Regions from separate parts of the Serratia aquatilis genome, predicted to be linked through region 3. Evidence: predicted binding sites of a transcription regulator. Region 3 holds the regulator's gene; each other region holds the start of a gene.
The links. Region 3 encodes CRP, which controls carbon source genes, mostly activating them, when cyclic AMP is high. Its sites were predicted from a motif close to ATGTGANNNNNNTCACAT; they were not measured.

Region 1: serA (phosphoglycerate dehydrogenase) is a predicted target of CRP. The motif match lies at 1,164-1,181, and genes of this name have one in related genera.
Region 2: cdd (cytidine deaminase) is a predicted target of CRP. The motif match lies at 1,458-1,475, and genes of this name have one in related genera.

Annotation. Positions count from the first base shown of each region.
Region 1 covers NZ_CP173186.1:1,192,510-1,194,714, reverse strand. Annotated here, with positions in the region: gene serA (phosphoglycerate dehydrogenase) at 1-922, opposite strand, end outside; gene rpiA (ribose-5-phosphate isomerase RpiA) at 1,413-2,069, opposite strand.
Region 2 covers NZ_CP173186.1:3,456,564-3,458,768, reverse strand. Annotated here, with positions in the region: gene SAQUA_RS15645 (NAD-dependent malic enzyme) at 1-316, opposite strand, end outside; gene cdd (cytidine deaminase) at 516-1,400, opposite strand; gene SAQUA_RS15635 (CidB/LrgB family autolysis modulator) at 1,544-2,205, opposite strand, start outside.
Region 3 covers NZ_CP173186.1:5,000,660-5,002,864, reverse strand. Annotated here, with positions in the region: gene SAQUA_RS22825 (YccS/YhfK family putative transporter) at 1-910, opposite strand, end outside; gene crp (cAMP-activated global transcriptional regulator CRP) at 967-1,599, opposite strand; gene SAQUA_RS22815 (OsmC family protein) at 1,981-2,205, shown strand, end outside.

The DNA of each region.
Region 1 (2,205 bases), 1.6 Mb from region 3:
CTTCATCACCGATATTCTCCTGCGCTTCCTCAGTTGAGCCACCGATATGCGGCGTCAACAGCACGTTGTCGAATTCACACAGCGGAGATTCGAATGGATCGCTATTGGTTGCCGGTTCTTCAGGGAAGACGTCGATAGCCGCACCGGCCACATGATTGCTGGCCAGAGCGTCACACAGAGCAGGGATATCCACCACGGTACCACGCGAAGCATTGATCAGAATCGCTCCCGGTTTCATCAGTGCCAGTTCTTCCGCACCGATCATATTTTTGGTCGATGGCGTTTCCGGCACGTGCAGTGTGACAACATCGCTCATATTGAGCAGGTCAGACAAGTGGCGTACCTGTTGCGCGTTCCCCAATGGCAGCTTGTTCTCGATATCATAGAAGAACACTTTCATACCCAGGCCTTCGGCCAGGATACCGAGCTGAGTACCGATATGGCCGTAACCGATGATCCCCAGTTTCTTGCCGCGTGCTTCGTAGGAGCCCACAGCCAGTTTCTGCCACTGGCCACGGTGCGCCTTGGCGTTAGCCATTGGGATACCACGCAGCATCAGCAGCAGTTCACCCAGCACCATTTCAGCAACGGATCGGGTATTGGAGAACGGGGCATTAAACACAGGGATGCCGCGTTTGGTTGCTGCTTTCAAATCAACCTGGTTGGTGCCGATACAGAAACACCCCACTGCCACTAACTTCTCTGCGGCAGCAAAAACCTCTTCGGACAGATGCGTACGCGAACGTAGGCCGACGAAGTGTGCATCACGGATGGATGCCTTTAGCGATTCGGTGTCTAACGCACCTTTATGATATTCAATATTGGTATATCCGGCAGCGCGCAGGTTATCTACCGTGCTCTGATGAACCCCTTCAACCAACAGGAACTTAATCCTGTCTTTCTCCAAAGATACTTTTGCCATTTACCCGACCCTATATTCAGACTTCAGAAGTGGCTGTTATCCCAATTACCTTTCGCATTGCGGCATGGTTAACCTAAGCGCGAAATCGACAGCACGTTGTCCAACATAACAAAAATAACGCGCCCGGCAATACAAACGATTGCTTGCCTTTCAGCACAAGGCTCAGCGTTACCGGTCGTTTCTGGTGGAAAATACTATTGGGAAGGAGTTCAGCAGGAGCTTAATGGAGGTAATTAACAATATGTGACATATGTCACCAAAATAGATGGTTTTAAGAAAAGATGCTTTAAACCAAAAAGCCAAACGCCCAGAGCTTAAACATGCTGCCCCTCTTGGGTATACGTCTTATCGGGCATCAGACAAGACATATTTTCCACCTGCTGGCGGGGCAGAGATATTTTCTGTCAGGTTTATACTCATCATACTTCAAGCTGCATGGGTGTTGGCTGAGACCGACTACATGCAACTCGAATTATTTAGAGTACAGCGCTTACTTAACCACTTTAACGCCGTCTGGCGTTCCGACCAGCGCAACGTCCGCACCACGGTTGGCAAATAGGCCAACGGTAACCACACCGGCAATCCCGTTAATCTGGTTTTCCAATGCAACCGCATCAAGAATGTTCAGATTGAACACATCCAGGATCACGTTGCCATTGTCGGTCAGCACGTTCTGGCGATACTCAGGCAAACCACCCAGCTTAACCAATTCACGCGCCACATAGGAACGAGCCATTGGGATCACTTCCACCGGCAGTGGGAATTTGCCCAGAACATCAACCTGCTTGGTTGAATCAACAATGCAGATAAACTGGCGAGCAATCGCCGCGATGACTTTTTCGCGAGTCAGGGCTGCGCCACCACCTTTGATCATTTGCATATGGCCGTTGATCTCGTCAGCGCCATCCACGTAGATATCCAATGAATCCACTTCATTGCTATCAAAAACGTGGATCCCCAGGCTTTTCAGCTTGGCCGTCGAGGCATCTGAGCTTGATACCGCTCCTTCGATCTGGTGTTTGATCGAAGCCAGTGCGTCGATAAAGTGCGCGGCGGTAGAACCGGTACCTACCCCAACGATAGTGCCTGGTTTCACGTAATCCAATGCAGCCCAGCCTACCGCTTTTTTCAGTTCATCCTGAGTCATGATATGTTCATTGCCTTTGTACGAAAACGTGCCCGTATTATAGGGTAAATTATCGTTTGCACCTTAGACTAAAACTCGCTTGTTCAAGCTGAAGCACATTTCTCACCTTCCCGCAAAGATTTCAGGTTATGGTAAG
Region 2 (2,205 bases), 1.5 Mb from region 3:
GCGTGTAGATGATAGGCATCATCTCGCTCAGGTGAGACTCCAACATGCGATAGAACAGGGTTTCGTTGGTGTCCTGAATGTTGCGCAGGTAGATATGCTTGTCATTGTCGTTCTTGAAATCCTGATACTGGCGGTATGCACGTTCCACCTGTTCTTCAATGGTTTCCACCGCTTCCGGCAGCAGGCCGTGCAGGTTGAAGTGGCTGCGCTCATCTTCGGTGAAGGCGCTACCTTTATTCAACAGTGGAAACTCCAGCAGGATTGGGCCGGCATAAGGAATGTACAGAGGGCGTTTGCTTTCGTATTCAAGTTCCATCAGTTTTACTCTTAAACGTATCGGCTAATTTTTATAAAACAGGCAGGTCGGTAGATCCTAAAACATCAGGAAAATATATACAGCAATTGTTTTTCAATGGAGAGGGGAAAATAGGGGAATTCCAATCAATTCATTGTTCAGGAGAGTGTTTGAGGGCGATAAGCAAGGTAGCGGAGCAGGTAAGGCTCCGCCTGAGGGTTCAGAAAGTAAACCGCTGGATATCCTGACAGCCCAGAGCTTCAAGCGTGGCCCGCGTGGCATCCCACTGCGTCAGGATAGCGCCTTCCGCTTCAGCCAACACAGCGCGGCGGATTTTCTGACAATCGCCACCTGAGATATTCATCAGCACCAGCGCAGCCTGCAGCGGCGGCAAGCTAGGGTTGAATGCGGCATTTTCCGCATAGCGACCAGCGTAAATCGTACCATCTTCGCCTTCCAAAGCTACGCCGCTGTGGGCTTTGCTGTAAGGGGCATGACTGCGGTTGGCTGCATCCAGGGCGGCTTTGGCCAGTTCATCTTCCAGGGCCAGTTGGAAACCATGGTCGACCGGGTCCATCAGCAACTGGTTGATTTCCAGATCTTGCGGCCCGAAGGAATAGGGTAGGTAATCCCCAAGCGTGGCCTGTGCTCTGGTCGGCAGGTTAATCAATAGCGCAGTGCCAGTGTTGAGTTCGTTCATAAACTGGCGGCAGTGGCCGCAAGGCGTGTAGTTGACGGTCACCGAAACCAGTCTGGTTTCACCGCGCAGCCAAGCATGGGTAACAGCGCACTGTTCAGCATGTACCGTTTGCTGCATTGGCGCGCCACTGAATTCCATATTGGCACCGAAGTAGAGATTACCACTGGTGCCACGGGCAATAGCGCCGACGTGAAACTGAGAAATTGGCGTTAACGAGCAGGCAGCCGCCAAAGGCAGCAGGGCAAATGCCAGACCATTGTCGTCTAACCCGCAGCGTTGCTTGATCGTTTCTACTTGGTCTGCTTCAAGCACGGCCCGAAAATCAGGCGCAGCCAGATAGGGCAACAGGGCTGATTGCAAGGTTGCTGGCAGTTCGCTATATGCAGTGTGAAAGCGCGGGTGCATAGGAAGTCTCTCTACAAGTTAACGGGGTAACATTCTAGGCAGCCTGCTGATAATAAAGTGTGATAAATGTCTAATTTTTGATGAAATTCATGTAATGAAACTCGACAATAAGCGACATAAAACAAATTTTAAAACCTAAACCCTCAGCCAAACAGTAGCAGCAATAGTGGGAACAGGAAGGGGGCAATCAGTGATGTGATGATCCCACAGATCACCAGTGCCAAGGAACTGAACGCGCCTTCCTGATAGTCCAACTCTGCGCTGCGTGCGGTGCCGAGAGCGTGTGATGCGGTTCCGATTGCCAAGCCTCGCGAAGATTTGGTGCTGATCCCCAACAGGTTGAGCAGTGAATGCCCGAAAACAGCGCCCATAATTCCGACAAAAATCACGCAGACCGCGCTGATTGCTGGAATGCCGCCGATGGAGTCGGCTACCGCCATCGCGATCGGCGTCGTGACGGATTTAGGCATAATCGACGCGGCAATATCCGGTTTCGCCCCCATCAGCAGTGCCAAGGCGCCACCGCTGATCATCGCGGTTATGCTGCCGATAAAACAGACGGTAATAATCGACTTCCAGCGAGCGCGGATCTGATGCATCTGTTCATAAAGCGGAAAGGCGAGGGCGACAACTGCGGGTTGCAGCAGGTCATTGAGGATTTTACTGCCCTGAAAGTAGTCCTCATAAGGAGTCGCGGTCAGTAACAGCAAAGGAATAATTACCGCCATTGAAACCAGCAATGGATTCAGTAATGGCGTGTTCAACCGTTGCGCTAGCCAGCGTGCCGCGAAGAAAACCACCAGCG
Region 3 (2,205 bases):
CTTTTTCCAATGCAGCCAGCTCGTTCTTCATACCAAAGCGTTTGGAACGTCGATGATAAAGAATGTCGCCAGCCACTTCGCGCAGGCGCGCTGCGATAACTTGCGCATTGCGGCGGATAATCGCTTCGGCCTGACTTTGCTCAACCAGTTTTTGTACCTCTTCCGGCTGGTGCAGGCTGACGGTAATGTGTTCCTGCAGATCGAGCGCGACCTGGAATCTGCGCTGCAAACGCTTTTGCTCGACATTACTGGCATGGGGCAGGAAGTTGAGTTGCTGGTATAACAGGCTGATCAGATCCATCACCTGTTGTTGGCGTTTCAATAAAGGCGGTAGAGCGGTTTCCGGATCGGTGTGCTGAGTCAGCAGTGAGTATTTGGCTTCTAGATAGTCGGCCAACTGGATATAGAGTTGGCTGAGGGATTCACGCATCGGCTGCTCTTTCCACAGCTTGAACCAGAACCAGGTGAACAACCCGTACCACGCCGTGCCTACGATATACAGCAAGGGGGTATGCCATATGGGTACACTGCCCGCCATACTGAGTGAGAAGATGGCGGCGACAAGGGCGGCGGGCAACAGACGCGCGTGCAGTGGGCTGATTTCACCGCTGACACCGAGTAACAATGCCATTCCCAGCATCAGTAAAGGCAACGGAATATGCCACAGCAGCGCCTGCTGCAGCAAAATACTGCTGAGGGCGAACAACGAACCACCAACGATCAGACGTTTGAAGAAGCGTTTGTGGGGGGTATCTAGCCCAGCAATATTGCAACAGGCGGGAACCAGCGAGAACAGTAACCCTAACTGCAGGTTGCTAATCAGCAATCCAAAAACCACGGGTAGGCAAAGCACCAGTGTTTGTCGCAGTGCGTAATTGACTTCAGGGTGGTAGATCAGGCGACGCCACATGGTTTGCTATTCAGCAGCTAAAGACACGGCGCCTTGTAGCGCCGTGTTTTCAAGGATTAACGTGTACCGTATACGACAATAGTTTTGCCGTGAGCGGAAATCAGGTTTTGGTCTTCGAGCATTTTCAGAATACGACCGACGGTTTCACGCGAGCAACCGACGATTTGGCCAATTTCCTGGCGGGTAATTTTGATCTGCATACCATCAGGGTGGGTCATGGCATCAGGTTGTTTTGCCAGATTCAGCAAGGTCTGTGCGATGCGGCCAGTAACGTCAAGGAAGGCGAGGTTACCCACTTTCTCTGAAGTGACTTGTAGACGGTTTGCCATCTGTGCGGACAGGCGCATCAGAATATCCGGGTTCACCTGGATCAGTTGGCGGAATTTCTTGTAGGAAATTTCAGCCACTTCACAGGCTGTTTTTGCTCTCACCCAGGCGCTTCGCTCCTGGCCTTCTTCAAATAATCCGAGCTCGCCGATGAAATCCCCCTGGTTAAGGTAGGACAGGATCATCTCTTTGCCTTCTTCATCCTTAATCAGCACCGCGACGGAACCTTTTACGATGTAGTAAAGCGTTTCGGCTTTTTCACCTTGGTGAATCAGCGTACTCTTCGATGGATATTTGTGGATATGGCAATGAGACAGGAACCATTCAAGAGTCGGGTCTGTTTGCGGTTTGCCGAGAACCATTCGCTGTTATCCTCTGTTGTAATCGCTGCCTTGTATCACAGGGGTCAGAGTTCCCTGTAAAACGTGCTTCTAGCCTGGTTTATTATTAGTGGCTATCAACAGGTTTTGAGGCGTGTTATAGAAATACGCTTATGTTCTAGCATATTGACTTGCGTGGAGTGCTGCAAGCTACATTCTGTTAACATGCCAATATAGGGGCCTTTCCTTGGACATTTCCCTGAAATCGGTGACCTGGAAAGAGTTATTGCGGCTTTGTTTGTAGCACAGAGTGAGGCGAGTGTCTTGTGTTGTCTCGCTTCAGCATGATTAGCATCAGGTTCCGTTGCCAGTTTCTATGCGAAAGCGTACTTTGTTTTTCAGAAATAAACCGGAGAGTACAAAATGCAGGCAAGAGTCAAGTGGGTAGAAGGGCTGACATTTATGGGTGAGTCCGCTTCTGGTCACCAGGTATTGATGGATGGTAACGCGGGGGAGAAAGCGCCAAGTCCGATGGAAATGGTACTGATGTCTGTGGGTGGCTGCAGTGCTATCGATGTGGTGTCAATTTTGCAAAAAGGGCGTAACGATATCGTTGATTGTGAAGTAAAACTGACATCAGAACGCCGA